DNA from 4 places in the Mesorhizobium sp. WSM4307 genome. Region 1 is predicted to be linked to each of the others. Evidence: predicted binding sites of a transcription regulator. Region 1 holds the regulator's gene; each other region holds the start of a gene.
What was found. Region 1 encodes LexA, which represses DNA repair genes until DNA is damaged. Its sites were predicted from a motif close to TGTTCNNNNTGTGTTCNG; they were not measured.

Region 1 (7,531 bases):
CTCGTGATCGGCGTGCAGGATGAATATGCGCTCCATGGCGCGCGCCAGCACCGGGTTGATCTTGTACTCCTCGCACGGCACGGCAAAGCACATATGCAGGAAGTTTGCCGCGAAACCGAGATCGTTCTTCGGGTAAATGAAGGGCTGGCCGATGTGATACTTGTAGGCCATGGCCGCGATCGTCGGCATCTTGGCGATCAGACGCATCGACGCCACCATGCGCTGGTATGGGTCCGAGATGTCGGTGGAGTCGTGATAGAAGGCCGACAGCGCGCCGACCACGCCGCACATGACGGCCATCGGGTGAGCGTCGCGGCGGAAGCCGGTGAAGAAGCGCGACATCTGCTCGTGCACCATGGTGTGGCGCGTCACGCGGTAGTCGAAATCGTCCTTCTGCGCCTTTGTCGGCAGTTCACCGTAGAGCAGGAGGTAGCAGACTTCGAGGAAGTCACCGTGTTCGGCCAGCTGGTCGATCGGATAGCCGCGGTGCAGGAGAATACCGGCATCGCCGTCGATGAAGGTGATCTCGGACTCACAACTTGCCGTCGAAGTGAAGCCGGGGTCGTAGGTGAAGGCGCCGGTCGTGCTGTAGAGCGAGGCGATGTCGATGACGTCGGGTCCGACGGAGCCGCTTCGCACCTTGAATTCATGGGTCTTGCCGGCGAATTGAAGCGTTGCGATAGCCTCTTGGTTCGCGCCGCCCACATCCAGTTTTTTCGCAGCTTCGGTCATTGCAAACTCCTTGTTGTTTCCTCATGCCGGCAAAGGCAAATTCTGCAGAGCGACACGTCGAAATCACCGCAATGCGCGTATTCGCCACCGCATTTTAGGAGGTGCGTGCCAGATTGGGCCAAGGCCTAATGTTGCACTGCGAAACGCCCCTTTCAATGCCAATCTTCTTGGGCCAGTTCGCTCCTAATCGATTTGATCCGCTATGCGCGCCAGGCTTTCCTCGCGCCCAAGCACGGCAAGCACGTCGAACACGCCGGGCGAGGTGCTTTTGCCGGTCAGCGCGGCCCGCAACGGTTGGGCCACGGCGCCAAGCTTGTGGCCACCGGCCAGCGCATAGTCGCGGATCGCGGCTTCCGCCGCGGCCGCCGTCCAGTCGCTCGACAGCCCATTCAAAGCTTCGTGAGCGCCGCGCAGGATTTTGCGGGCACCGTCATTGAGCAGGAGGGCCGCCTTCTCGTCGACCGGCAGCGGGCGCGTAGCGAACAGATAGGCCGCGCCATCGACGAGTTCGACCAGCGTCTTGGCGCGCTCCTTCAGGCCCGGAAGCGCCGCCAGCAACTGCGCCTTGTTGTGTTCGTTGAGGCGCGCGGCCATCGCCGGGCCGCCCTCGAGATAGGGCAGGGTGGCGATGAAGATGTCCAACAGCTCCGCGTCGGCCATGCGCCGCATATGCGCGCCGTTGATGGCTTCCAGCTTGGCGAAATCGAAGCGGGCAGCGCCCTTGTTGACGTCGCCGATATCGAACCAGGAGATCATGTCCTTGATCGACATGATCTCGTCATCGCCATGACTCCAGCCCAGTCGCGCCAGATAGTTGAGCAGTGCCTCCGGCAGGTAGCCCATGGCCCGATAGGCTTCGACGCCGAGCGCGCCATGGCGCTTCGACAGCTTGGCGCCATCGGCGCCATGGATCAGCGGGATGTGCGACATAGACGGCACGTCCCAGCCCATGGCGTTGTAGATCACGGTCTGGCGGGCGGCATTGGTCAGGTGGTCGTCGCCGCGGATGATGTGCGTGACACCCATGTCATGATCGTCGACGACGACGGCATGCATATAGGTCGGGTTGCCGTCCGAACGCAGGATGATGAAGTCGTCGAGATCCTTGTTGGGGAAGCGCACCTCGCCCTGGACGCGGTCATGGACGATCGTCTCGCCTTCGGTCGGCGCCTTGATGCGGATGGCGCCCTTGACGCCCGCAGGCGCCTCCGAGGGGCTGCGGTCGCGCCACTGGCCGTTGTAGCGCGGCGGCAGGCCCTTGGCCCGTGCTGCCTCGCGCATGGCTTCGAGCTCGGCCGGCGTTTCGTAGCTGTAATAGGCCTTGCCCATGCGAACGAGTTCTTCGGCGACCTCGCGGTGGCGCGGCGCGCGCTCGAATTGCGAGACCGCGTCGCCGTCCCAGGTCAAGCCGAGCCAGGTGAGGCCGTCGAGGATGGCGGCCGTCGCGGCGGCGGTCGAACGCTCGCGATCGGTGTCCTCGATGCGCAGCAGCATCGTGCCGCCGGTGTGTTTGGCATAGAGCCAGTTGAACAGCGCCGTGCGCGCGCCGCCGATGTGCAGATAGCCGGTGGGCGAGGGGGCAAAACGGGTGACGACCTTGTCGGACATGAAACTCTCGGAAACCATCTGAAGCGGGGTGCGGCTGCGCGGACTTTCGCGCGTCGCGCGTTCATGTAGCATAGGGCGTCAGCGGTGCAAGGGGCAGACCCGATGGCTGGACGAGGCCGGGGCTCGGAACAGGGCGAGGACGCTGGTGTTGGCGTCAGCGAACGGTCCCTGTTTGCGATTCCGCCGCCAGTCTCGCAGCCGCTATCGCCTCTGGTGCCGGGCTCCGATCGTCAACCGCCGCAGGCGGATATGCCGGCGACACTTCCGCCGCCTGCTTCAGGCCGGATTGTGCGTGTCCGGCGGCGACTCGCCCGGGTTTCCTGGCCTCGCCTGCGCCATGGTGCGGCGACGGCAGCGGAGCTCGAGCTTGACCGGGGCATCGCCTTCCTGCTGGTGCCGGTTTGTCTGGCCGCTGGAGCGATCGGCTATTATTCGCTCGCGGCGGAGCCTGATTTTGCAAAGCCTGTCGCGGTCGTCGTGCTGATGGCGGTCTGTGCGCTTGTTTCGCGCTCCTGGCCGAAAACCCATCTGGGCTTCATGGCGGCATTGTTGTGCGCGCTTGGCCTGCTTGTCGCCAAGGTCGAGACATGGCGGGCGGGCACCCAGATGCTGGGTTCGGAAATCTCGACGCAAGTGACCGGCCGCGTCGTTTCGCTCGACCGGATGGAGACCGGCCGCATCCGGCTGACCATCGACGTGACGTCGACCGCACGGCCGAAACTGCGTTATGCGCCGGAAAGGGTCAGGCTTTCGGCGCGAGATATCCCGGCGGAAATGACCGCCGGCTCCATGGTCACCGGCTACGCTAAACTGTTGCCGCCGACCGGCCCGGTGCGGCCGGACAGCTACGATTTCTCCTTCGACAGCTATTTCGCCGGTATTGGCGGCAGCGGCTTCTTTCTCGGCAATCCAAAGCTTGTCTCAGCCACGGACGACGAGGTGCCGCTCACGGCCCGCCTTTTCTCCGGGATAGAAAATGCTCGTGAAGCCATTGCCGACCACATCAGGGCCAGGGTTGGCGGTGCCGAGGGTGAGATCGCGGCGGCGCTGATCGTCGGTGTGCGGGCCGGCATTCCCGATGAAATCAACGAGGCGATGCGGCGCACCGGCATCTATCACATCATCTCCATTTCCGGGCTGCATATGGCGCTGGTCGCCGGCACCATTATGGGGCTGCTGCGCGGTGCCTTTGCGCTGTTTCCGGACTTTTCCGCGCGTCGGCCGGTGAAGAAATATGCGGCCGCCGCCGCACTGTTCTCGATCGCCGCCTATCTCGTCATTTCCGGTGTCGTCGTTGCCGCCGAACGCAGCTTCATCATGCTGGCGGTGATGCTTGTTGCCGTCCTGTTCGATCGCGCGGCACTGACCATGCGCAACCTCGCCATCTCGGCGATCGCCGTCATTGTGGTGTCGCCGCATGAGGTCGTCGGCCCAAGCTTCCAGATGTCGTTCGCTGCGACCGCCGCGCTGGTCGGCGCCTATGCCGGCTGGGCGGATCACCATGCGGGAAAAGCAAGACCGCCACCGCCAAAGCGAACTCTGCCGGGTTTTCTCACGCGAAAATTCCTGCTGGCGACGGGCGGGCTGGCGATGACCTCCATCATCGCCGGCTGCGCCACGGCGCTGTTTGCCATCTGGCATTTCCAGCGTGTGTCGCCGCTCAGCCTGTTCGCCAATCTGGCCGTCATGCCGATCGTGTCACTGATAGTCATGCCTTTCGCTGTTCTCAGTTCTCTTGCGATGCCCTTTGGTGCCGACGGCCCCTTCCTTTACGTGATGGGCAAGGGCCTGACCGCAATGATCGCCATATCGGCGTGGATATCGGAACGCTCCCCGGTCGATGCGGTCGGGCTGATTTCGCAGCGATCCGTGCTGCTGGTGACCATCGCCCTGGTCATCGCGACGATGGCGACGACCTGGCTGCGGCTCGCGGCAGTGCCATTCGCGCTTGCCGGCCTGCTGACAGTATCGGATACGCGCACCCCGGATGTGCTGATTTCCGAAGATGCGCGGTTGGTGGCGCTGCCGATCGGCGGTGGAGAACTCGCGGTCAGCCGGGCTCGCCCGAACGAGTTCACCGTCGACAATTGGAAACGCGCGCTGGTGTCCGAAACCATCGTCGTGCCGGAGATGTTCGACAGGGCGGACGGGCAATTCGACATTGCCGATGCCGTCAATCTGCCGCCGGGAGCACCGTTCTACTGCACGGATGGCGTCTGTCTTGCACGGCACCCGTCGGGTGCGATCATCGCGCATGTCGAAGACCGCAAGGATACCTGGAAAGCCTGCGGTTTCGCCGACCTGATCGTCGTCAATGACGCGACGGGCTATGATGCCTGCCACAATCCGCTGGTTCTTGTCGTCACCAAACGGCAACTTGCCCGCAAAGGCAGTGCCGCCGTGTTCTTCGACCGCCAATCGGCAACTGGCCCGCCAACCGTCAGCTTCGCGGTGGACGGGCCGTATCGGCCTTGGCACGAGCAGCGAAAATTTTCGCGTGAGGCGAGGGGGCTGGCGCCCTATCAAAAACCCGAAAAGACGGCCGCTCCTGCTCAGTAACGCCGGATCAGCCCGACAAGCTTGCCCTGCACCTTGACCCTGTCTGGCCCGAAAATGCGCGTCTCGTAGGCCGGGTTGGCGGCTTCAAGGGCGATCGAGGCGCCCTTGCGGCGGAACCGTTTCAGGGTTGCTTCCTCCTCGTCGACCAGCGCCACGACGATCTCGCCCGGGCTCGCCGTGTCGGCGTTGCGGATGATGACCGTGTCGCCGTCGAAGATGCCGGCGTCGATCATCGAGTCGCCCTTGACCTCCAGCGCATAGTGCTCGCCACCCATGATCATGTCCGGCGGCACCGAGATCGAATGCGTCTGGTGCTGGATGGCATCGATCGGCACACCGGCGGCGATGCGGCCCATCACTGGGATCGACACGGCGGAAACCGCATCGTCATCATTGCCGGCCGCAGGCAAACGCGACTGCGCCGGTTTGATCTGGCGGCCAAGACCGCCCTGGCCGAGGCTGCCCTGGATGACGCTTGGCGAGAATTTCTTTGCCGCGTTAAGGCCGGGCGCGATCGAATCCGGCAGCCGCAGCACTTCCAGTGCCCGCGCCCGGTTGGGCAGCCGGCGGATGAAGCCGCGTTCCTCCAGTGCCGTGATCAGGCGATGGATGCCCGACTTGGAGGCGAGATCGAGCGCTTCCTTCATTTCGTCGAAGGACGGCGGAATGCCGCTTTCCTTGAGCCGTTCATGAATGAACATCAGCAGTTCATGTTGCTTGCGTGTCAGCATGGCGGCCCCCGAGGCGTTGAACGACGGATTTGAATCAGAATCGAAAAACAAACCCAGAACAAACACTATCTGTTCCAGTTGTGTTCCGCAACTGTTTAAAGTTTAATGAATTTGTTAACGCGTCTGAAATTTTTTGACCGGGGCAGAGGGTCGCGATCAATGATTTCCCTGCCGGTACGCGCATTGAAATCGTTTCGGTTAATGGTCTGTGGCCTAGCCCTGAACGCGGTTTGGCATCAGGTGTTTGGGAGGCGTCTGCGGGGCGGATTTGAGCGGCGTATCGATCCATTCCGGCAGAACGAAACGAAACCAAAACGCCAACGATCGTGAGTTCAGGCCGGCACGGCCACGTGGATCCGGACGCCGCGGAAGCATCATCCGGAAACCGCTTTCAGGCTGCCGGCGCGCGCGGTGTAAGTGTTGGCGCCGTTGTCTTCGCTGTGGACATAGACATGCAGCGTGTAGCCGATATGCGCCGTCATCAGCGCCTTTGCCCGCTCTACATCCCGATCGAGCGCCGCTTCCATGATCGCGGTGTGATGCTCGATGGCGATCGCCTCGCGCAGCGCGTCCATTGCCTCGCCATAGCCGTCCTTCAGGCCGGCCGCCGCTCGCAAAGTCGGCGCCAGGCCGAGAAACCGATGATGCCGGCGCAGCTGATCGGCGATCGTCGAGCGGAAGCGCAACAGCCAGTTTGACGTCGCCGCGCTCAGCAGCGCCGCATGGAAGGCCTCGTGGCTCTCGTCCCATTTGTCGACGGCGGCATCGGAAGGGTCATCGACCGCGGTCTTGCAGCGGGAGAGCCGGTAATGAGCGGTAACGACCGCGTCCTCCCATTCCCTGCCGCCGTTCGCGATCGATTCCAGGAACAGCGGCATTTCGACAACCATCCTGGCGCGCGCCAGGTCCTCGAGCTCGGCGCGTGACACGGGAGCGACGGCAAAGCCGCGATTGCTGATGGCGGTGACCAGGCGTTCGGCTTCAAGTCGAGACAAGGCTTCACGCAGCGGCGTCCAGCCGACGCCGTATGTGCCGCGCAGCGCGCTCAGCTTGAGCGGCGCCCCCGGCATGAGGCGAGTGGTCAGGATATCGCGCCGCAGCAGCTGATAGGCCGCCTCGGTCTTCGTGGAATTGTTCTGATCCTGCATCGCGATCCGTCCATCATCGGCTTATGAAAATTATATATGAAGGGGGAGTATGGCAAGAATTATATATAATGTTTGACACGCGGCGAGGGACTGACCATGATCGCCGCAGTTGCCGTCCTTGAGAGCGGCGCTGATCAAATCTGGGAGGAAATGATGTTGAAGTCGAAATCCGCTTGGCTGTCGGGATTGGCCCTGGCAGCCGCATTGATGGTCAGCGCCGGCAGCGCCGCGGCCGATCAGATACGCATCGGCATCGCCAATTTCGGTGAGCATCCGCAGCTCAATGCCGCCATAGCGGGCTTCAAGAAGGCACTGACGGACAAAGGCTTTGTCGAGGGCAAGGACGTCGTCTACACCGAAAGCCACACCAATTTCGATGCATCTCTGGTGCCGCAGATGATCGCCAAGCTGCAGGCGGAGCAGCCCAAGCTGATCTATACCATCACCACGCCGGTCTCGCAGATCGCCAAGAAGGCGCTCGCCGGTTCCGGGATTCCGATCGTCTTTGCCGCGGTCACCGATCCGGTGGCGGCCAAGCTGGTGCCGTCGTGGGACGCCGGAGACGAAGGCATGACCGGCGCCAGCGATCTGCAGGATGTCGCCGCGGTAATGGCCTTCACCAAGAAGCTGCTGCCGAACGCCAAGCGCTTCGGCGTGCCCTACAATCCGGGCGAGGCCAATGACGTTGCCCTGATCGAAAAGATCAAGGCGGCGGCACCCGCCGCCGGCTTTGAAGTCGTCGAAGTCGGCATC
Region 2 (7,531 bases), on a different contig from region 1:
CAAACCCCATGCACACGGTCGAAACCGGGCAACTGACATACTGCATCGTGTCGTAGATGGCGAACCCGCTGGTCACCACGCCGCCCGGCGAGTTGATGTAGAGCGATATCTCCTTGTCGGGACTGTCCGACTCCAATGATAAAAGCTGCGCGCAGACCAGCGCCGAGACGTCGTCGTTGATCTCGCCATTGATGAAGATGATGCGCTCGCGCAGCAGCCGCGAGAAAATGTCGAAGGCGCGTTCGCCGCGGCTCGATTGCTCGATCACCATCGGCACCAGACTGGCAAGACCGCTCATTTTTCGTCTCCGATTTCCGTGTTCAGGCTGCGAGCAGCAGGGTGTTCGGTATGTTCGCGGCGACAGGCTTTGCGCGCCCGTCCAATCCAAGCGAAAGCCGGCAGCCGGCGCCCGCCGTGGCGACGGCGGGCATCGCTTTCCCTGCAAAACCGTCATGGACGATGCGCAGATGCGTGCCGCCGGAAACGGTGCGGGCGAGTGTGAAGGTAACGACACTGTCGAGCGGATCCCCGGCGTCGCCCGGCTGCTCTCGCCAGGAATAGCGCAGCAGGCGCTCCGGCTCGGCGTCGAGGATTTCGCATTCGATGGCAGCTTCGGTCCCGGCGAAGGCAAAACGATTGCCGATTTCCGGCCTGATGTCGTTCGGCATCATCCATGCGGCGAGCAATTCCGGCACTGTCAGCGCCCGCCACACTTTTTCCGGCGGTTCGGCAAGGTCGTATTCGAACTCGAGCACATCCGGGGAGGCTTTGCCCTGGGTCTTGGCGTTCATCGATCCCAAATCCTTCATTGATCCATGTCCTTCAAAACCGTCTTGAGCCTTTCGATGCGCTCCGGCCAGAAGGTCCGGTAGCGTTCGATCCAGGAGAGCAAGGGGGCGAGCCCCTGCGGATCGGCACGATAGTAGGCGTTGCGTCCGGCCCGCCGCTCGACCACGAGGCCGGCGCCGCGCAGCACCGCCAGATGCTGCGACACCGCCGGCTGCGACACCGTCAGGCCGCTGCGCAATTCGGACACGCTCATTTCAGCTGCGGCGAGGCGCTCGAAGACGGCGCGGCGGGTCGGGTCAGCCAAAGCGCGGAAAATCTCTGCTTCGATCATGACAAAAGCATAAGTCGATACTTATTGATTTGGCAAGCGCTGTTTTGAAACCCATATGTCAGGCTCAGGCACTGTTGCCATTCCTTGACAATCAGCGGCAGTGCATATAGGAACGAAAAGGGAACAAAAACCTTGTGGGAAAAGCCAGCCTTAGCAGGCGGCTGACGTCCGCAGCCTGTAAGGTGCTGCGACAAAAATTTGTTTCGGATGAGCGCGGAGAAAAATCATGGCGGGTAGCGTCAATAAGGTCATTCTGGTCGGCAATCTCGGCGCGGACCCTGAAATCCGCCGCCTGAACTCTGGCGAGCCGGTCGTCAACATCCGTATCGCCACGTCGGAAAGCTGGCGCGACAAGAATTCCGGCGAGCGCAAGGAAAAGACCGAGTGGCACAATGTCGTCATCTTCAATGAGGGCATCGCCAAGGTTGCCGAGCAGTATCTGAAGAAGGGCATGAAGGTCTATGTCGAGGGCCAGCTGCAGACGCGCAAATGGCAGGACCAGACCGGCGCCGACAAGTACACGACGGAAGTCGTGCTGCAGCGATTCCGCGGCGAACTGCAGATGCTCGACGGGCGCCAGGGTGAGGGCGGGCAGGTCGGCGGTTATTCCGGCGGCGGCAGCAGCCGCGGTTCCGATTTCGGCCAGTCCAGCCCGAACGAAAGCTTCAACCGTGGCGGCGGCGCCCCCAGGGGCGGCGGTGGCGGCGGTTCGTCGCGCGAACTGGACGACGAGATCCCGTTCTGATCGAAAGCAACATCAGACGGCTGATGTCGCGTGATCGATGCCCCGAGGGTCCTGCATGGACTTTCGGGGTTTTGCATTGTTGATTTGGCCTGACAGCAGGCGCGGCCAAAGGACTGAAAGGACAAAGCGGTGAAGGCACGGATAAAATGGATCGAAGAGCGCACCTTCGTCGGCGAGTCCGGCAGCGGCCACAAGCTGGTGCTGGGAACGGCACCCGGCCCTGAAGGCAAGACGCCAGGCCCGAGCCCGATGGAACTGGTGCTGATCGGCACCGGCGGCTGCTCGGCCTATGATGTCGTGCATATACTGGAAAAGGGTCGCGAGGCGGTTGAGGACTGCGTCGTCGAACTCGACGCCGATCGCGCCGAGACCGACCCAAAGGTGTTCACCCGCATCCACATGCATTTCATCGTCAAGGGCCGCGCGCTGTCGCCCGACAAGGTTCAGCGGGCGATCAATCTTTCGATCGAAAAATACTGCTCGGCCTCCGCCATGATGGCCAAGACGGCCACGATCACGCATGATTTCGAAGTCATCGACATCACCGCAAAGTAGGGCAGTGGGGCAGTAGAGACTGCCGTTCACCCCGCCATCAGCGCCTTGATGCCGTCGGCCACGAATTGCACGGCCAGTGCGGCCAGGATGACGCCGAGCAGGCGGGTCAGGATCGAGCGGCCGGTCTGGCCGAGGATGCGGTCGATGCGTTCCGACAGCACGAACACCAGATAGGTGATGGCGAGGCAGACGAGGATGATGCCGACAAGTGCTGCCTGCGCGGCAAAGCCCTGAAACGAGCCGGAGAGCAGCACCGTCGCCGAAATCGCGCCGGGGCCGGCGATCAGCGGGATCGCCAGCGGGAAGGCGGCGATGTTGTGGATCATGTCCTTGGTGATGGCGACGTCGCCGATCTTCTCCTTGCGGTCCTGTCGCCGCTCGAAGACCATCTCGAAGGCGATGAAGAACAGCAGGAAACCGCCGGCGACGCGGAAGGCCGGCAGCGTGATGCCGAACACCGACAGGATCGAGGCGCCGGCCACCGCGAACAGCGCCATCACCAGGAAGCCGATGACCGAGGCGCGGACCGACACCTGCTGGCGCTCCTCGCGGTTCATGCCGCGCGTCACGGCGAGGAACAGTGGCGCCAGGCCGGGCGGATCGATGGTCACGAGAATGGTGACGAAGGCATTGAACAGGCTGTCGAAACTCGGCATCGCTGACCCTCCCGCCGGGCCGAGCCCGTACCATGCCATTGGTAGAGCAAAGCCTGGTCGGTGGAAACTGTCAGGACCGCGAAACCACGGCTCTCGACGGGTCAGCCGGCAGCGCCGCAATAGGCCTCGAGGCGATAACCATCCGGGTCGATAACAAAGGCGGCGTAATAATTGTCGCCGTAGTCGGCGCGCGGGCCCGGCGCGCCATTGTCGCTGCCGTCTTCGCGCAAGGCAGCGGCATGGAAGGCATCGACGCTGTCGCGTGTCGGCGCGGCGAAGCAGAAATGCAGGCCTGATTTTTCGTTCGCCGGAACCGGCCGCGCTGCCTCGTTGACCCATAGCGCGACGCTTTCGGCGCCATAGCCGAGCGAACCCGGTGACTGGCTGAGGCAGGTGTAGCCGAGCGGCTTCAGCGCTGCGTCATAGAAGCGCTTGGAGGTGTTGGCGTCGCGAACACCGATCGAGATATGATCGAACATCGTTTTCTCCATTGTTACAAAGTGTTGCTGGTTCAGGCTGTTGCGACGCGCCGCGCCAGGAACTCAACCTCCAGCCGCCATGTCGCGCCATTGTCGTGCGAGCGCTCGCCGCGCCAGCGGAAGGAATTTTCGGTGATCCGCGAAAAGCTCCAGCGCACCGAGGAACCGGTGCCGTCGGCGCCGACCTGCACGATCGCGTCGCCCTCGGCCCGGCCGAGCTGGCGGCTGAAATACTGATTGCGCGGATCGCTCCAGAAAATGTGCCAGGCGTCCGCGCCGGGATCATAGACCCGCAGCGTCGTGCCGTAGAACGTCCACTTGCCCAGGGAAGGCTGGGAACCGGTGTTCCGCGCGGGCAGGATCCAGACGTCCTGGATGGCGCGGCCTTCGAGCACCCAGCCGAAATGCACCTCGCCACGTCCGGTCAGCACGGTGCCATCCTCGAGGTGGCGTGAGGCATCGAAAGTCCAGGCGCCGACGAAGCGGCCATAAAGGTTCAGTTCTTCGGCGAGCCCGTCGATTGGTCCGGGACTGTGCAGGGCTTCGGCAAAGGGGTCGAACATGGCTGCGGCCTCTTTCTGTCAGGAGACCGGGAGGAATAGGCGCTGACGGGGTTCTGGGCTTGGGAAAAATTGCTATATTTCGGCCATGACAGCGACGACCCGCACTCTCGCATCCGGACCCGGCTGGCACGTGGCGGATGTGATCTGCACGGCCGGCGCGGGCGACCGGCCGTTCGAGGAAGCCCATCAGGATTTCTGTGTTGCAGCGGTCACCGGCGGCACGTTCCGCTACCGCGCGCAGCAAGGCACCGCCATGCTGGCGCCAGGCGCGCTGCTGCTCGGCAATTCCGGCACATGCTATGAATGCGGACACGAACACGGCAGCGGCGACCGCTGTCTCTCGTTCCATTTCAAGCCTGCCTACATGGAACGGATTGTCGCCGGTTTGCCGGGCGCGAGCACGCTTGCCTTCGATGCGCCGCGCCTGCCGCCCTTGCCGGCCTTGGCGCCGCTGCTGGCCGAGGCGGAAGCCGCGCGGGAGACGGGCGACAGCGAGGCATTCGAGGAACTCGGTGTGCGCATCGCTGCTGCGGCTGTGGCCACGATTTCCGGCGCTACGTCCATCAGGCGCGGACCAAGCCGTCGCGATCAGAAACGGGTGGCCGAAGCCGTGCGGCGGATCGAACTGGATGCCGACGGGCCGGTTTCGCTGTCTGCGCTGGCGGAAGAGACGGCGACCAGCCCGTATCATTTCCTGCGTATTTTCCGGCAGGTTGCCGGCATGACGCCCTACCAGTTCCTGCTCAAGATCCGTCTGCACCGAGCGGCATTGCGGCTGTGCCTGTCCACCGACGCGATCTCGGCGATCGCCTTCGACGCCGGCTTCAACGACCTGTCGACGTTCAATCGCCGGTTTCGACGCATCATGGGCAAGACGCCAAGCGATTATCGAGCCCGCCAAACAGCATCGCGCCTCGGCCGAAGCAGGCTCAATCCGAGGTCGGGCCGCACCAGCCCGGCAGATAGTCCGCGTCCTTGCCCTTGGCCAGGCTAAGTGCCTCTTTCATCGCCTTGTCGAAGTTCTTCGCAACCGCGTTGCGATCGATGCGCCGACGAAGGAAATCCGCCCAGATGAATTCGCTGAACGGCGTCGTGTCCTTGGCAAAGCCGCCCATCCGGCGCAGTTCGCCCGCCATGCTCCGGTAAGGATCGTCGATCAGCTCGCCGATTGTCTTCGGAATGGCCGAGTAATCGCGGCGCCGGCCGCTCTCATCGAACGGGTGCATCCAGCCTCTGTTATCGAGCACGAAAAGAAACGTGTCCTTGTCGAGCGCGGACAGGTCGCTGATCACGGCCACAAGCACGTCCTTGACGCCTTCCTCGAGCAGGGCGCGGGCGAGGTGATGGTGATCGGTGACGTAGCTGCGATTTTTGGGACCCAATACGACCGGCACCATGTGTTTGCCGAGAAAAGCGCCGGTCTTCTTCTTGGCGTCCTGCTCCCGGATCATCTGGCGCTTCAACGCAACTTCTCTCATGCCGACCGTTATCTGCGTCGGCCTCAGTTCCTCGACGGGAACCGGCGTCACAATGGGTTCTCGCGGGTCGATCATGACACTCCATCCTGTCCTTGCTGCTGCTGTTTTCCCGGACCAAGTGATTTGATCGCCGCGTCGACGCTGTGGAATATGCGCTGCGTGCCGACCATTTCAGCAATGCCGAACCGCGCCAGCGCCGCCTGGGCGCGCAGCGATTCCAGCCGCGCTATGGCAAAGACCGCGCCCGCCTTGCGGCAATGAAGGATGGTGTCAATCAGGGCCTGCGCGGCGGTGTAGTCGATCTCGACGATGTTGCTGGCCTCCAGCACGACCAGTTTCACGGTTTCGTCCCTGGCATCGACAAGGTCGCAAACGCCGCGCTTGAAGCGATCGGCATTGACGAAGGACAGTGGCGCCTGGAAGGCCGCGACCAGCACGCCCGGGAGTTGTTCGCCAGCGCTGGGCTTGGCCGGAGGCCACCAGACGGACGTGCCCGGCACCTGTTCGAGTTCGATCGGCTCCGTGCGCGTCGCGCTCCATATGCCATGCAGCAGCGACAGGCCGATGCCCACCGCCACGCCGGTTGCGATCGGCAACACCACGATTGCCGCCATGGTGACCAGGATCAACACGAATTCGACCGGCGCCTGCCGATAGACGCTGGCGAACACCTTCCAGCGCAATATGTGCTGGGCAACGAACATCAGGACGCCGGCAAGGGCGGCCTGCGGAACATTGGCGAGCAGACCGCCGCCAAAGGCACCGAGCGCCAGCACGATGGCCGCGGCAATGAGGCCGGACAGTTGCGAGCGGCCACCCGACTGGGAGACGATGGCCGTGCGCGGCGGGCTGGCATTGACGGCAAAGGCGCCGAACAGGCCCGACAAAATGCCGCCGGCGCCGACGCCGATGAAATCGCGGTTGACGTCGGGTGCGTCGTCCTGCTGCGAGGCAAAGGACCGCGAGGTGGCGGCCGTCTGCACCATGACGACAATGGCGATCAGCAGCGCCAGTGGCACCAGCGCCTGGATATCGTCGAGGCTGGCCTCCGGCAGGTCGGCTCGCGGCAGGCCGTTTGGCAAGGCGCCTAGCACCTCGACGCCGCGATCCCCGAGGCCGAAGACGACGACCGCGAGCGTGGCAAGCACCATGCCGATCAAGGCGCCGGGGATGCGGGCGCTGATCCGTTCCGAACAGAACACGATGGCGAACACGCCGAGGCCGAGCCCTAGGCTCCAGGGATTGGTGAGATGGAGATTGCCGCCGATCTCGCCGACACGCCGCAACGTTTCTCCACTCTCGGCCGGCAGGCCAAGCAGCCCGGGCATCTGCGAGACGATGATATGGACGGCGATGCCCGCCAGAAACCCTGTGGTGACCGGCACGGACAGGAGATCGGCGATCCAGCCGAGGCGAAAGACGCCGCTCAAGGTTACGATCAGCCCGACCATCAACGCCAGCATGGCTGCCAGTGCCAGATAATGCGGCGAGCCGGATGTGGCGAGCAGCGCCAGGCTGCCGGCGAACAGCGGCGTGATGGTCGAATCCGCGCCAACCGAGAGGTGACGATTGGCGCCGAACAGGGCAAACGCCACCGAACCGGCGACAAAAGCGAAAAAACCAATCTCGGGAGCAAAACCTCCGAGCCGGGCCGTTGCCATCTGCTCGGGAATGGCGATCGCGGCCAATGTCAGGCCGGCGATCAGATCACCATTGAGATCCCGGAACTGCCAGCCGCTCAGCGCCTGCAAAGGCAGCCGCCGGCGCCAATTCATGGCGCTTGCGGCTTTCGCTTGGGAAAGTTGGTCCATTGCCGGCTTTTGCCTTGTGGCGGCGAAAAGCGTCATGGCCATATCGTCGCAATCAGCGGTATCCTTTTGAAATTACCACCAAAAATGACACTGGAAAAGTGCCGCGAACATTGGAGTTTCGGCC
Region 3 (7,531 bases), on a different contig from region 1:
AGCGTCTCGGTGATCAGCTGTTCGCCGCGCGGCAGTTCGGGATAGGCTTGGCCCATTTCGCGCACCAGCGCCGGCACCAGCTTCCACATCAGCGGTTCGTTCGCGCCGAGCAGCTGCGCGTGGCGCATGGCGCGGCGCATGATGCGGCGCAACACGTAGCCGCGGCCTTCGTTCGACGGCAAGACACCGTCGGCGACCAGGAAGGAGGACGACCGCAAATGGTCGGCAATGACGCGGTAGGAGGCCACCGTTTCCGTATCGGGAGCGCGGCCAAGCGCGGAGGACGCCGCATCGATCAGGTGACGGAACAGGTCGGTCTCGAAGACGCTTTCCACCCCTTGCAGGATGGAGGCCATGCGCTCCAGGCCCATGCCGGTGTCGATGGACGGGCGCGGCAGGTCGATGCGCTCCTCCTTCGTCACCTGTTCATACTGCATGAACACCAGGTTCCAGAATTCGAGGAAGCGGTCGCCATCCTCTTCGGGGCTGCCGGGAGGGCCACCCCAGATGTGCTCGCCACGATCGATGAAGATTTCCGAGCACGGCCCGCACGGACCCGTGTCGCCCATCGCCCAGAAATTGTCCGAGGTCGGGATGCGGATGATGCGATCGTCCGAGAAACCGGCGATCTTCTTCCAGAAGCCGGCCGCCTCGTCGTCCGTGTGGTAGACGGTGACCAGCAGCTTGTCCTTCTTCAACCCGAACTCCTTGGTGATCAGGTTCCAGGCAAGCTCGATGGCGCGCTCCTTGAAGTAATCGCCGAAGGAGAAATTGCCGAGCATCTCGAAGAAAGTCAGGTGGCGCGCGGTGTAGCCGACATTGTCGAGGTCGTTGTGCTTGCCGCCTGCGCGAACGCTCTTCTGGGCGGTGGTGGCGCGCGAATAGGACCGCTTCTCCAGACCGGTGAAGACGTTCTTGAACTGCACCATGCCGGCATTGGTGAACATCAATGTCGGATCGTTGCGCGGCACGAGCGGGCTCGAGGCCACGACCTCGTGGCCCTCCTTGCGGAAATAGTCGAGAAATGTCGACCGGATCTCGTTCACGCCACTCATGACTGCTGCCTTTTCGCGAAAACCGCCGGCGCGGCCGGCGGAAACTGGTGTCTGCTTTCCAGAAATAGACTTGGCCTTTTAGCGGCCACGCTCCAGCCTGTCCAGAAACACGGAACTGGGCCAATCCCGGGAGTCTATTGGTCCCAAAAACGAAAACCGCCGGCGCGAAGGCCGGCGGTTTTGGACGCGATACTAAAGAACTCGGTTACTTAAGCATCGGATCATAGGTCGACTTTATGGCCGAACTCTGTCCGTTGCCCTACATCGCGCCGGCTTCGTCCTCAAAACCGTCGTCGCCGCCTTCAGAGCCACCATTTTCGAGGAACTTTTCGGCGATAAGCCCGGCATTCTGCCTCAGCGCCAGTTCGATCTCGCGTGCGGTATCGGGATTGTCGCGCAGGAACAGTTTTGCATTTTCGCGGCCCTGGCCGAGACGTTGCGAATTGTACGAGAACCAGGCGCCGGACTTCTCGACCACGCCGGCCTTGACGCCGAGATCAACCAGCTCGCCGGTCTTGGACACGCCCTCGCCATACATGATGTCGAACTCGACCACCTTGAAGGGCGGCGCCAGCTTGTTCTTGACCACCTTGACGCGGGTCTGGTTGCCGACGACCTCGTCGCGATCCTTGACCGAGCCGATGCGGCGGATGTCGAGGCGCACCGACGCATAGAATTTCAGCGCGTTGCCGCCGGTCGTGGTTTCGGGCGAACCGAACATGACGCCGATCTTCATGCGGATCTGGTTGATGAAGATGACCATGGTGTTGGAGCGCGAGATCGAGGCGGTCAGCTTGCGCAGCGCCTGGCTCATCAGGCGGGCCTGCAGGCCGGGCAGCGAATCGCCCATCTCGCCCTCGATTTCGGCGCGCGGCGTCAGTGCCGCGACCGAATCGACCACCAGCACGTCGATGGCGCCGGAGCGCACCAGCGTGTCGCAGATCTCCAGCGCCTGCTCGCCTGTGTCGGGCTGCGAGATCAGCAGGTTCTCAAGATCGACGCCGAGCTTGCGGGCATAGACCGGGTCGAGCGCGTGTTCGGCGTCGACGAAGGCGCAGATGCCGCCCTTCTTCTGGGCTTCGGCCACCGTGTGCAGCGCCAGCGTCGTCTTGCCCGAGCTTTCCGGCCCGTAGATCTCGATGATGCGGCCGCGCGGCAGGCCACCAACGCCGAGCGCGATATCGAGGCCGAGCGAGCCGGTCGGCACCGTTTCGATCTCGACGACCTGCTCGTTCGCGCCGAGCCGCATGATCGAGCCCTTGCCGAAAGCCCGCTCGATTTGCGACAGCGCCGCATCCAGAGCCTTTGATTTGTCCACTGCCTTATCCTCTACAAGCCGCAAAGAATTCTGAGCCATGATACATCACCCCTTGGTCGTCAATGAAGGCCGGACAATCCGTAATCCCTGCCATTTTGTACCTTTTTTGTTCTCGTTTGGCAAGAGGGATCAAATATCTGAAAAGCCAGTCATATCCGGATTTGTTCTTTTTCCGTACCAAGAGATCGAACAGGAATGCACCCCGCATTGGGCCAGGCTGCTCGGTTGTATCGATCCGCCGAATCGCCATCTTGCTGGCGAAGGCTATGACGCAGTCTAGCGCTTGTGCAGTTGCAATAACAAAGGGCATATCGCCGGCATGGTGAAATCCATAGAGATATTGGCCGTGGGCGGCGCCCATATCGACCGGCGCGGCCAGGTGTCAGGCACGTATGTGCCGGCGGCGTCCAATCCCGGCACGATGCGCGAGGACGTCGGCGGCGGCGTGTTCAACGCGCTGCGCAGCACGGTGCGGCGCGGCGTATCGGGCTCGCTGATGTCGATGCGCGGCGGCGATGCAGCGGCGGACACCATTTCGCGAGCCATCGCCGAGGCAGGCATCGCCGACCTGTCGGCGGTCTTCCTCGACCGCACGACGCCGAGCTACACCGCGCTGATCGATCGCGAGGGCGAGTTGATCGTCGGCTTTGCCGACATGGTGCTCTACGATCTGGCGTTTCCCAAGCAGATGCGGCGCTCCAAGGTCCGCGAGGCGATCGCTGCCGCCGATGCCATCCTGTGCGACGCCAATCTGCCGTCGGCGGCACTGGAGCGGCTGGTTTCGCTTGCGGCCGGCAAGCCGGTGTATGCCATTGCCATCTCGCCGGCCAAGGTGGTGCGGCTGATACCGGTGCTCAGCGCGCTGGCGCTGGTCTTCATGAACCGGCGCGAAGCCGTCGCGCTGGCCGGCGTCAACGCAAACGCGGCCGAAGGAGATGTCGTCGACGGGTTGCGATGCAGCGGCCTTGCCAGCGGTGTCGTGACGGCAGGCAGCGCGCCGGTGCTGGGTTTCGATGAAGCAGGCGCCTTTACGATCCAACCGCCTGCCCCGAGAAAAGTCGCTGACGTCACCGGCGCCGGCGACGCGCTGGCGGGTGCGACGGTGGCAGCCCTGCTGCGCGGCCTGCCGCTGCGCCAAGCCTTGCGCGAAGGCGTCGCGGCGGCGACGCTGGCCATCGAAAGCGCCGACGCCATCCCCGATTTTACCGCGGCGAGCTTCGCCGAAGCTCTGGCTCTTGTGCCGGACGCGCAGGAAGTGGCATGAGACCGGCAAATTCATAGTGCCGCTGTGTTGCCGGGCGCCCCCCATGCGCCGCACCGCGAGTTGGAGATCCAGATGAGACCCGAAACCGCCCGCCCCTTCATCGACATCCACGCACCAGTGGCGCAAGCCCTGGCCGCCGGGCGCCCGGTTGTGGCGCTGGAAAGCACCATCATCACCCATGGCATGCCCTACCCCGACAATGGCGCCATGGCAGCCAATGTCGAGAAGATCATCAGCGACGGCGGCGCCGTACCGGCGACGATCGCGGTGGTTGGCGGCCGCATCAAGATCGGCCTGTCTGACGGCGAGCGCGAATCGCTGGCCATGACCGGTGACGCCATGAAGCTGTCGCGCGCCGACCTCGGCTTCGCCGTCGCGCAAGGACGCACCGGCGGCACGACCGTCGCAGCCACCATGATCGCGGCTGAAATGGTTGGGATAAAGGTGTTCGCCACCGGCGGCATTGGCGGCGTGCACAAGGGCGCGGAGAAGAGTTTTGACATCTCCGCCGATCTCGACGAATTGGCACGCACGCCGGTGATCGTCGTCTCGGCCGGCGCCAAGGCCATCCTCGACATCGAAAAGACGCTGGAAGTGCTGGAGACGCGCGGCGTGCCTGTCGTCGGCCATGGCTGCGAGACGATGCCCGCCTTCTGGTCGCGGCAGTCGCCATTCCGCGCGCCGCTGACCTTGCACGGACCGGAAGAGATCGCGCATTTCTACCAGACCAGGGTTGCGCTGGGGCTCTGCGGCGGCATGCTGGTCGCCAATCCGGTGCCGGAAAACCAGGAAATCCCGGCCGAGGAGATGGCCGGCTACATCGAAGCCGCGCAAAAGGCCGCCGAGGCGCTCAACGTGACCGGCAAGGCGGTGACGCCGTTCCTGCTGGGAAAAATCCTGGAGTTGACCGGCGGCCGCAGCCTCAAGACCAACATCGCGCTGGTCGAAAACAATGCGCGGCTGGCGGCAGGGATTGCGAAGGCCCTGTAGGTTCAAGCGGCAAATGCCCCCTCACCCGGATTGCCAAGACCGAATTGCAAAAGAGCAATTCGGGGCAATCCGACCTCTCCCCGAGGGGAGAGGAGCTTGCAGCGCCGGCGCTTTCCTCTTCTCCCCAGCGGGAGAACGTGGCCGCGCAGCGGCCGGATGAGGGGCCTCGCGCTTGCGGGGATCTACTTGCCTGCGCGCCGCCCTGCCTCATAGGCGCGGCGTGCCCACACCGCCATCTCGTCGGGATCGTCAAAGGCGCTGTCGGGAATGCTCCAATAGGGCATGGCGACCAGCTTGCCGTGGCGCTTGCCGGTATAGGTCCATTGCTTGCAGCCCGCGGCTTCGAAATCGGGCGCGCTTTGCTCGTCGGCCTTGAGCAGCAATTCGCCGCGCAGCACGATGGCGACGATGACGCCGTCGAAATAGATGCCCTTGCCGCCGAACAGCCGGCGGATGCTGACCGGGCCTAGCCCTGAGAACAGTTCGGCGATGCGTTCATTGTCCATGCCGCGATCATGTCACCGGCATTTGACATTGTCATCGCGCAACCAGAACCATGCTGACAAGTTAAGCCCATTCCATCGGAGTTCTTGTCATGCCGCTTCTGCTCAAGGGGTCCTGCCGCTGCAACGCCGTGCGTTTCGAGGTGGAGAGCCACACGCCCGTGCCGTTCATGCTGTGCTACTGCTCGATCTGCCGCAAGCAGCAGGGTGGTGGCGGCTTCGCCATCAATCTCGGCGCCGATTACCAAACGCTGAACATCCGGGGCAAGAGAAGCCTTGGCGTCTACCGCGCCGAGATCGAGGACGACGAGCATCCCAATTGCGAGGTCTCGACCGGCGAGCGCAATTTCTGCCGCAAATGCGGCTCGGCGCTCTGGCTTTACGACCCGACCTGGCCGGACCTTGTGCATCCCTTCGCCTCGGCGATCGACAGCGACCTGCCGAAGCCGCCTGAAAAGGTGCATCTGATGCTGAAATACAAGGCGAACTGGGTCGAGCCCGATATCGGCAAGGGCGACAAGACGTTCGATGTCTATCCCGAGGAATCAATCGCCGACTGGCACAAGCGGACGGGGATGTGGGTGGAGTAAGGTCCTTCTCCCGTTTACGGGGAGAAGATGCCGGCAGGCAGATGAGGGGCGGCGCAGACTTTGGAAAGTGTGGTGCGAACCCGGATACGCTGGCGCTGCCCCTCATCCGTCACTTCGTGACACCTTCTCCCCGTGAACGGGGCGAAGGAGAGATCAGGCCGAGGCGCGTGCTTCCGCCAATGCCTTGAGATCGGCCGGCTTCAGTTCGACGGATTCGCCGCAGCCGCAGGCCGAACTCTGGTTCGGGTTGTGGAAGGTGAAACCGGTGCGCAGCGTCGTCTGCTCGAAATCCATCTCGGTGCCGAACAGGAAAAGCGCGGCCTCAGGCGCCACATAGACATGGGCGCCATCGCGCTCGATGTGGTCGTCCTTGGTGTTGGGCTCGGTCACCAGGTCGACCGTGTATTCCATGCCGGCGCAGCCGCCCTTCTTGATGCCCAAGCGAATGCCGTGCGCGTTGTCGCGCGTGGCGACGATCTCGCGCACCCGGTCGGCGGCCTTTTCGGTCATCGTGATGACGGCAAAGCGTCCCATTGTCTTTCCTTCTCCATTCCATGCAGGTTCAAGGCCTGCCGAATGATTCCTCACCTAAAATGGTGAAGTTTTACCCCTGGCGCAAGTGTACCAAGCTCGACGCTAGTACCAGCCCACCGCCACCTGCGCCTCTTCCGACATGCGGTCGGGCGACCAGGGCGGGTCGAAGGTCATGTTGACCTCGACGCCGGAGACGCCTTCGACGGCGCCGACGGCGTTTTCGACCCAGCCGGGCATTTCGCCGGCCACCGGGCAGCCCGGCGCGGTCAGCGTCATGTCGATCTTGACCGAGCGGTCGTCCTCGATGTCGATCTTGTAGACGAGGCCGAGCTCGTAGATGTCGGCCGGGATTTCCGGATCGTAGACGGTCTTCAGCGCCGAGACGATGTCGTCGGTCAGCCGCGCCAGTTCGTCGGCGGGAATGGCCGTGGCGGAAACGACGCTGTTGGCGGCGGGTTCCGGAGTGGTCTCGGCAGTGATGCTCGCATCATCCATGATCGTCACCCAAAGAATTTGCGCGCTTTTTCAAGCGCCTCGGCCAAGGCGTCGACTTCGGCCCTGGTATTATACATGCCGAACGATGCCCTGCATGTGGAGGTTACGCCAAAGCGTTTCAACAGCGGCTGGGCGCAATGAGTGCCCGCACGGACTGCCACGCCCTGCCTGTCTATCACCATCGACACGTCATGGGCATGAATGCCCTGCAGTTCGAAGGAGATGATCGCGCCCTTGCCGGGCGCATCGCCGAAGATGCGCAGCGAATTGATGGCGCGCAGCCGCTCATGCGCGTAGGTCTTGAGGTCTTCCTCATGCGCCGCGATGCGCTCGCGGCCGATCTTTTCCATGTAGTCGAGGGCCGCACCCAGCCCGATTGCCTGGACGATCGGCGGCGTGCCGGCCTCGAAGCGATGCGGCGGCTCGTTGTAGGTGACGATGTCTTCCGTCACCTCCTCGATCATCTCGCCACCGCCCATGAAGGGCCGCATGCCCTGGAGAATGTCCTTCTTGCCGTAGAGCACGCCGATGCCGGAGGGCCCGTAGACCTTGTGGCCGGTGAAGACGAAGAAGTCGCAGTCAAGATCCTGCACGTCGATCGGCATGTGCACGGCGCTCTGGCTGCCGTCGACCAGCACGGGAATTCCACGCGCATGCGCGATGCGCACGATCTCCTTGATCGGCGTCACCGTGCCCAGCGCATTCGACATCTGCGTGATGGCGACGAGCTTGGTGCGATCGGTCAGCCGCTTCTCGAATTCCTCGATGTGGAAGGCGCCGAG
Region 4 (7,531 bases), on a different contig from region 1:
CTTCCAGGGCCAGGCTTCCGACATCCAGCGCCATGCCGAGCGGATCGGCAAGACCAAACGCCATATGGCCGAACTCTACGCCCAGCATTGCGGCCGCAGCTATGAGGAGGTCGAACGCACGCTCGACCGCGACCATTTCATGACCGCCCGCGAGGCCCAGGCATGGGGCATTGTCGACCATGTCTTCGACACGCGCAAAAAGGCGGCGTGAACCAGCTCGGATTTCTGCCCGCTGTCGATGATTTGACGACACCGCTCTGGTTCCGGGAGCGGCTGGTCCCTATAATCCCGGGATGATCGACACTCATTCGCCCAGGACGTCGCATCGCCTCATGGTCGCAGCGGTGCTCACTTTTGCCAGCCTTGCGAGCGGTATGGCCCTCGCCGGCGACAGCGTACCGCAGGCACAGAAACGCGCACTGCCCGGTGTGAACGGTGATTATCGCATCGCCAAGCCGGGTCCCCGGCCGGAACCCGACGATGCGTTCCCCAGCAACGGCAACGGCACGTTCAAAATCGGCGATACCGATGTCAGGATTTCCGGCACCATCACGGTCGATATGGCCACGGGCGGGTTTAAGCCGCCGAGGTGAGCAGCCCTCCGCTGGGGCCGGTGCAGCCATGTCGTCAAAAGAACAGCCCCGCCGTGCCCTAGGCAAACGGACGGGGCTTTTCTGGATCTCAAATCCAAATTTTGCCGGGAGTGTACTGCCGGCGTTTGATTTCGGATGCTACGCGGCGTCAGCCGACGATCCGACTAGCGGTCTCTGATTTTGGGGATACGGCAAGTCACGGTTTGTCGGGTGGCGCAAACGCTAAACCCTGGCACGTATGCCTGCCGCGGCTCCAACGAGGCGTGGAGCCCTTGGGGACTGTCCGGTGGCGTCATGCTCCGCTCCTGTGTCCGTTGCGACATTGTCGTAGCGAAGCGCAAATCGCAAATGCCTGCGGCGTCTCGCAGGCCGCCTTGGGGCGGCGAGGCCATCGAAAGACGGCCGGCTTCGCTGACCCCGGGAGACTGCCCCCGTGAGCCGGCCACGTCAACCTTCAATAGCCGGTTACGGAAAATTGTGATCGCCGGGAGGTTACGTACAGGTCAGGTTTCTACACAGCTTTGTCAGGAGCGTGTTCGGCCTTTGTTCTTTCTGCTTGCCCCTTCGCGCGAAAGACGGTTAAACGACTTCTGTCGGGAATTGTGGCGTCTCTCGACGTGGCGGCAAAAACACCTACATAGGGGATGGCTGGGACAATCCCGCCAATCCCACGAATTCCAGATCTGAGGCGGCGACCGGCGATGGCCGACCATAAATTCCTTTCCATTCGCGGGGCGCGCGAACACAATCTGAAGAATGTCGATCTCGACCTGCCGCGTGACAGCCTGATCGTCATGACCGGCCTGTCTGGTTCCGGCAAATCGTCGCTGGCCTTCGACACCATCTATGCCGAAGGCCAGCGCCGCTATGTCGAGAGCCTGTCGGCCTATGCCCGGCAATTCCTCGAGATGATGCAGAAGCCCGACGTCGACCAGATCGACGGCCTGTCGCCTGCCATCTCGATCGAGCAGAAAACTACCTCGAAGAACCCGCGCTCGACGGTCGGCACCGTCACCGAGATCTACGACTATATGCGCCTGCTGTTCGCGCGTGTCGGCGTACCTTATTCGCCGGCCACCGGCCTGCCGATCGAGAGCCAGACGGTCAGCCAGATGGTCGACCGGGTGCTGGCGCTGGAGGAAGGCACGCGCCTGTTCCTGCTGGCGCCGATCGTGCGCGGCCGCAAGGGCGAGTACCGCAAGGAACTGCTGGAGCTGCAGAAGAAGGGTTTTCAGCGCGTCAAGGTCGACGGTGTCTTCTATGAGATATCCGATGTTCCGGCGCTCGATAAGAAATACAAGCACGACATCGACGTCGTCGTCGACCGTATCGTCGTACGCGGCGATCTGGCCACGCGTCTTGCCGACTCCATCGAGACGGCGCTGAAGCTCGCCGAGGGGCTGGCGGTGGCCGAGTTCGCCGACAGGCCGCTCGATTCCAGCCAGACCGGCGAGGATTCGGTCAACAAATCGAAGAACGAGACGCATGAGCGCATCCTGTTCTCGGAAAAATTCGCCTGCCCAGTGTCCGGCTTCACTATTCCCGAAATCGAGCCGCGGCTGTTCTCGTTCAACAACCCGTTCGGCGCCTGCCCGACCTGCGACGGTCTCGGCAGCCAGCGCGCCATCGACCCCAATCTCGTCGTGCCCGACGAAAACGTGTCGCTGCGCGACGGCGCCGTCAGCCCTTGGGCGAAGTCGACCTCGCCCTATTACGTGCAGACGCTCGAGGCCTTAGGCAAGGCCTACGGCTTCAAGCTCGGCGACAAGTTCAAGGATTTGAGCGCCGAGGCCCAGGACGCGATCCTGCGCGGCACCGGCGAGCGTGAAGTCACCTTCCAGTATGATGACGGCCTGCGCTCCTACAAGACGACCAAGACCTTCGAAGGCGTCATCCCCAATCTCGAACGGCGCTGGAAGGAAACCGAATCCGCCTGGATGCGCGAGGAGATCGAGCGCTTCATGTCGGCGACGCCCTGTCCCGTCTGCAAAGGTTATCGGCTGAAACCGGAAGCGCTGGCGGTTAAGATCGGCGGCCAGCACATCGGCGAAGTCACGGAACAGTCGATCCGCAACGCCGACAAATGGTTCACCGACCTGCCTGCGCAGCTCAACGACAAGCAGAACGAGATCGCGGTGCGCGTGCTGAAGGAAATCCGCGAGCGGCTGCGCTTCCTCAACGATGTCGGGCTCGATTATCTGACATTGTCGCGCAATTCGGGCACGCTGTCGGGCGGCGAGAGCCAGCGCATCCGCCTGGCGTCGCAGATCGGCTCGGGGCTCACCGGCGTGCTTTACGTGCTGGACGAGCCGTCGATCGGCCTGCACCAGCGCGACAACACGCGCCTGCTCGATACGCTCAAGCACCTTCGCGACATCGGCAACACCGTCATCGTCGTCGAACATGACGAGGATGCCATCCTGCATGCCGACTATGTCGTCGACATGGGTCCGGCCGCCGGCATCCATGGCGGCGAGATCATCGCCCAGGGCACGCCGCAGCAAGTGATGGCCAATCCCAACTCGATCACCGGCAAATACCTGTCGGGCGCGCTTGAAGTAGCCACCCCCGGGGTCCGGCGTGAGGCGAAAAAGAACCGGCGCCTGAAAATCGTCGGCGCGCGCGGCAACAATCTGAAGAACGTCACTGCCGAAATCCCGCTCGGCACCTTCACCGCCGTCACCGGCGTATCGGGCGGCGGCAAGTCGACCTTCCTGATCGAGACGCTGTTCAAGGCAGCCTCGCGCCGCATCATGGGCTCGCGCGAGCATCCGGCCGAGCATGACCGCATCGAGGGCCTGGAATTCCTCGACAAGGTCATCGACATCGACCAGTCGCCCATTGGACGGACCCCGCGTTCGAACCCCGCCACCTATACCGGCGCCTTCACGCCGATCCGCGACTGGTTCGCCGGCCTGCCCGAGGCCAAGGCGCGCGGCTACCAGCCGGGACGCTTCTCGTTCAACGTCAAGGGTGGCCGCTGCGAGGCCTGCCAGGGCGACGGCGTCATCAAGATCGAGATGCACTTTTTGCCTGACGTCTACGTCACCTGCGACGTCTGCCACGGCAAGCGCTACAACAGGGAGACGCTCGACGTCCTGTTCAAGGGCAAGTCGATCGCCGACGTGCTCGACATGACCGTCGAGGAAGGCGTCGACTTCTTCGCCGCCGTGCCGGGCGTGCGCGACAAGCTCGATACGCTGAAGCAGGTCGGCCTCGGCTACATCCATATCGGCCAGCAGGCGACGACGTTGTCCGGCGGCGAGGCGCAGCGCATCAAGCTCGCCAAGGAACTGTCGCGCAAGGCGACAGGCAAGACGCTCTACATTCTCGACGAGCCGACCACCGGCCTGCATTTCCACGACGTCGCCAAACTCTTGGAAGTGCTGCACGAGCTGGTTGACCAGGGCAACACGGTGGTGGTCATCGAGCACAATCTCGAAGTGATCAAAACCGCCGACTGGGTGCTCGACCTCGGCCCCGAAGGCGGCGACGGCGGCGGCGAACTGGTTGCCCAGGGCACACCGGAAGCGATCGTGCGCGAGAAGCGCAGCTACACCGGGCAGTTCCTCAAAGAACTGCTGGAGCGGCGCCCCGGAGGCAAGCGCGAAGCGGCGGAGTGATCAGCGGACCGGTTGGCGCCTGGAGAGTGTTTGGATGACAATCAGAAGAGCGCTTGCCGGTGATATCCAAACAGTCATTTCGCTGACGCAAGCCGCCTACGCCCCCTACAACGCCATGCTCGACGCGCCGCCGATCCCGGTGACCGAAGACTACGCGCCGCGCATCGCGAACGCCGAGGTCTGGCTGCTGGAGAGCGACGGCGAACCTGCCGGAGTGCTCACACTGGAGCGGCATGCGGATCACGCCATGATCTTCTCCATCGCGGTGTCGCCCGCCTTCCAGGGCAAGGGGTTCGGTATCGCATTGCTAAAACATGCCGACGAGCAGACGCGCCAGTGGCGCCTGCCGGAGATACGGCTCTACACCAATGCGAAAATGGAGCGGAACATCGCGCTCTATCTCGCTTACGGCTATCGCGAAACGGGTCGCCGGCCCAACCCCTACCGGCCAGGATGGGTGCTTGTCGACATGGCAAAGCCGGTCGACGAGACCACGACGGCCTGATTTTCTGAACGCGGCCAGACTTCTGAATTTGGCCAGACACCGCACTCGGGAGGACGATAATGAGCAAATCGGGAACAATCCGCTCCGGCATGGGCGGCTGGACCTTCGAGCCCTGGGATACGTCCTTCTATCCGGACAAATTGTCGAAGGCCAAGCAACTGCACTACGCCAGCCGGCAGGTGCCGAGCATCGAGGTCAACGGCACCTACTATTCCAGCTTCAAGGAGCCGACCTTCGTCAAATGGGCAAGCGAGGCGCCGGACGGTTTCGTCTATTCGCTGAAGGGCAACCGCTTCGTCACCAACCGCCGCGTGCTGGGCGAGGCCGGTGAATCGATGATGCGCTTCCTCGGCTCCGGCGTTGCCGCGCTCGGCGACAAGCTCGGCCCGATCCTGTGGCAGTTCGCGCCGACGAAAAAGTTCGATCCGGACGATTTCGAAGCTTTTTTGAAACTGCTGCCGGAGAAACAGGACGGTGTCGCGCTGCGCCATGCGCTGGAAGTCCGCAACGACAGTTTCATCGTGCCGGAATTCGCGGCACTTGCCCGCAAATACAAGGCGGCGATCGTCTATGCCGACCATGCCAAATATCCTGATATCGCCGACGTCACCGGCGACTTCGTCTACGCACGACTGCAGACCGGATCGGACGACAATCCCGATTGCTACACGCCGAAGGGGCTCGACGAGTGGGCGGCGCGGGCAAAGACATGGGCTGAAGGCAAGCAGCCGGCCGATTTGCGACGCGCCGATCCCGCCACCGACGCGCCTGTTCAGCCGCGCGACGTGTTCGTCTACTTCATCACCGAGGGCAAAGTGCGCGCACCGTTCGGGGCGATGGCGCTGATGAAGCGCATAGCCGGCTGACAAGCATTCGTTGTTGTTCGGCTACATGCTGTAAGTGCATCATCTATGCGTTTTGCGCGTAGCAAAGCGCCTATTCCCGGGCATCTTCGCCACGATCGTAACCTTATCGACACTTCCTTGCTGCATGTATGCGGCGACGCCAAGCTGCAGAGCTGGAGCCGCCGCCGGCAGGGAAAGAGGGGCATGTCGCTCGACTACACTTCACTTCTGCTGGCTGTCGGTTTCTCCGCTGCTTGCCTGAGCCTGACATTGTTCGGCATGTGGCTGACCGCCCGCACGGAACGGTTCCTGCTGACATGGGCGATCAGCCTGGTATTCGTGGTCGGCGATATCTTTGTCTATGACGCCTATATCGACATGCCCGGGCGCTTGCTCGGCATCGCCACCCTTGCCCTGTTGCTGCTCGGTTTCTCAACCATGCTGGGTGCGGCCTACCAGTTCAGAACCGGCGGCTCGCCGCTGCCGCGAGCATTGTTGGGCTGTGTTTCACTGGCAGTGACGCTGCCCCCCATGGCTCTGGGCTATGATGGCCTTGGCTTCATGTTCGAGAACCTGTTCGCCGCCTTGCTCCTGTTCGCGACGGCATTCGAATACTGGCGCGGCCGCGACGAAGCCCCTGCCCTGACGGTCGGCATCACCACGCTCTACTCGGCCACCGCCGTTTCCTTCATGCTGTGCGCGGCGGTCCTGGCATGGGACGGCAAGCTGGTTCTCGGCCATGCACCAAGCAACTGGGCCGAGGAACTGAGCCTCATTGTCGTCATCGCCAGTATGACGGGCATTGGCGCCCTGTCCCTTGCGCTCAATCAGGGGCGCCTGGCGAGACACCACCGCCGCAACGCGCTCACCGATCCCTTGACCGGCCTGCTCAACCGGCGCGCACTGTTCGACATGCATGGCCATCTCCCGGTCGGTGCCTTTACCGCCGTGGTCGTCTTCGATCTCGACAATTTCAAAGCCATCAACGACGAGTTCGGCCACGCGGCCGGCGACGAGGTGCTGAAGGTATTTGCGAGCGAACTCGCCGGCAATCTTCGCCAGACCGACGTTGCCGCGCGCATGGGCGGCGAGGAATTCGCGCTGGTGTTGAAGCGCACCTTGCCGGAAACGGTCGAGGGCGCGGCGGAGCGCATCCGAACCGCCTTCGCGACACGCCAGATAGAGACCGAAACCGGCTCCCTGAGATGCACGGTCAGTGCCGGTTTTGCATTCGGCAGCAAAGAGGGGCTCAGCTTCGACAAGGTGCTCAGCGCCGCCGACAAGGCGCTTTACGACGCCAAGCGCGGCGGCCGCAACCGCGTCACCGCCTCTGCGTTCCGGCGCGCGAGCTGACCGCGCTTATCAATGCCGAGCTGTGACTATTGGATGGGCGAAGGCGACTCTATTGGATGGGCGAAAGCGGCTCTATGCCGCCATCACGATTTCATTGAAAGTATCGAGGTCGACGTAGAACACCTTGGTGATCTCCTCGATCAGGTCGTCATATTCGCAGCCCTGTGACCTCAAAATGTTGATGGCCGCGATGATATCGACCCGTTCGGTAAGCCGCCGCTTCTGGTAGTCCTCGACGAAACGTTCCATGGCTGTCCCTTAGCCTGTGTGCCCAAACGCGTTTGAACGACAAAGATCGCAGGAGAGAAGCTAGGAAGCCTTGCTTGCGTGGAACTTGCCGGCCTTCGCCGCGCCCTCGATCTGCGATAACCAGACTGATACGGAAGCGGCCGACTCACAAAGCCAACAAAAAGACTAGCATGCCGCCTCTGGCGCGCCAGAGACGAGGATCGCTGGATGAAAGAAATATTCGACTTGCCAAGGACTTTGGATCGTCAGCTGAAGTCCAGCACCGATTCTAGACGGTAAGAAACTTTCGCACATCAGCCCGGTCTAAATCTTCCGCCGGTCCAGTATGGACGATCTGGCCCCGGTCCATGATATTGACCTCGT

Region 2: FJV83_RS25850 (single-stranded DNA-binding protein) is a predicted target of LexA. The motif match lies at 1,229-1,246, and genes of this name have one in related genera.
Region 3: recA (recombinase RecA) is a predicted target of LexA. The motif match lies at 2,470-2,487, and genes of this name have one in related genera.
Region 4: uvrA (excinuclease ABC subunit UvrA) is a predicted target of LexA. The motif match lies at 1,127-1,144, and genes of this name have one in related genera.

What each region holds. Positions count from the first base shown of each region.
Region 1 covers NZ_VFTB01000019.1:38,537-46,067, reverse strand. Annotated here, with positions in the region: gene gltA (citrate synthase) at 1-732, opposite strand, end outside; gene gltX (glutamate--tRNA ligase) at 916-2,340, opposite strand; gene FJV83_RS33400 (ComEC/Rec2 family competence protein) at 2,443-4,899, shown strand; gene lexA (transcriptional repressor LexA) at 4,893-5,630, opposite strand; gene FJV83_RS33390 (GntR family transcriptional regulator) at 6,005-6,778, opposite strand; gene FJV83_RS33385 (ABC transporter substrate-binding protein) at 6,932-7,531, shown strand, end outside.
Region 2 covers NZ_VFTB01000011.1:55,140-62,670, reverse strand. Annotated here, with positions in the region: gene FJV83_RS25865 (ATP-dependent Clp protease proteolytic subunit) at 1-298, opposite strand, end outside; gene FJV83_RS25860 (SRPBCC domain-containing protein) at 321-791, opposite strand; gene FJV83_RS25855 (metalloregulator ArsR/SmtB family transcription factor) at 806-1,120, opposite strand; gene FJV83_RS25850 (single-stranded DNA-binding protein) at 1,347-1,865, shown strand; gene FJV83_RS25845 (OsmC family protein) at 1,995-2,420, shown strand; gene FJV83_RS25840 (MarC family protein) at 2,447-3,076, opposite strand; gene FJV83_RS25835 (VOC family protein) at 3,178-3,555, opposite strand; gene FJV83_RS25830 (hypothetical protein) at 3,588-4,118, opposite strand; gene FJV83_RS25825 (AraC family transcriptional regulator) at 4,204-5,112, shown strand; gene FJV83_RS25820 (ParB-like protein) at 5,048-5,671, opposite strand; gene FJV83_RS25815 (SulP family inorganic anion transporter) at 5,668-7,371, opposite strand.
Region 3 covers NZ_VFTB01000002.1:555,082-562,612, reverse strand. Annotated here, with positions in the region: gene alaS (alanine--tRNA ligase) at 1-1,055, opposite strand, end outside; gene recA (recombinase RecA) at 1,315-2,412, opposite strand; gene FJV83_RS06360 (carbohydrate kinase family protein) at 2,693-3,637, shown strand; gene FJV83_RS06355 (pseudouridine-5'-phosphate glycosidase) at 3,710-4,627, shown strand; gene FJV83_RS06350 (TfoX/Sxy family protein) at 4,810-5,133, opposite strand; gene FJV83_RS06345 (GFA family protein) at 5,223-5,720, shown strand; gene sufA (Fe-S cluster assembly scaffold SufA) at 5,874-6,254, opposite strand; gene FJV83_RS06335 (SUF system Fe-S cluster assembly protein) at 6,357-6,749, opposite strand; gene FJV83_RS06330 (cysteine desulfurase) at 6,755-7,531, opposite strand, start outside.
Region 4 covers NZ_VFTB01000011.1:62,768-70,298, forward strand. Annotated here, with positions in the region: gene FJV83_RS25865 (ATP-dependent Clp protease proteolytic subunit) at 1-211, shown strand, start outside; gene FJV83_RS25870 (hypothetical protein) at 294-593, shown strand; gene uvrA (excinuclease ABC subunit UvrA) at 1,295-4,216, shown strand; gene FJV83_RS25880 (GNAT family N-acetyltransferase) at 4,251-4,721, shown strand; gene FJV83_RS25885 (DUF72 domain-containing protein) at 4,781-5,587, shown strand; gene FJV83_RS25890 (GGDEF domain-containing protein) at 5,771-6,919, shown strand; gene FJV83_RS25895 (hypothetical protein) at 6,992-7,168, opposite strand; gene urtE (urea ABC transporter ATP-binding subunit UrtE) at 7,437-7,531, opposite strand, start outside.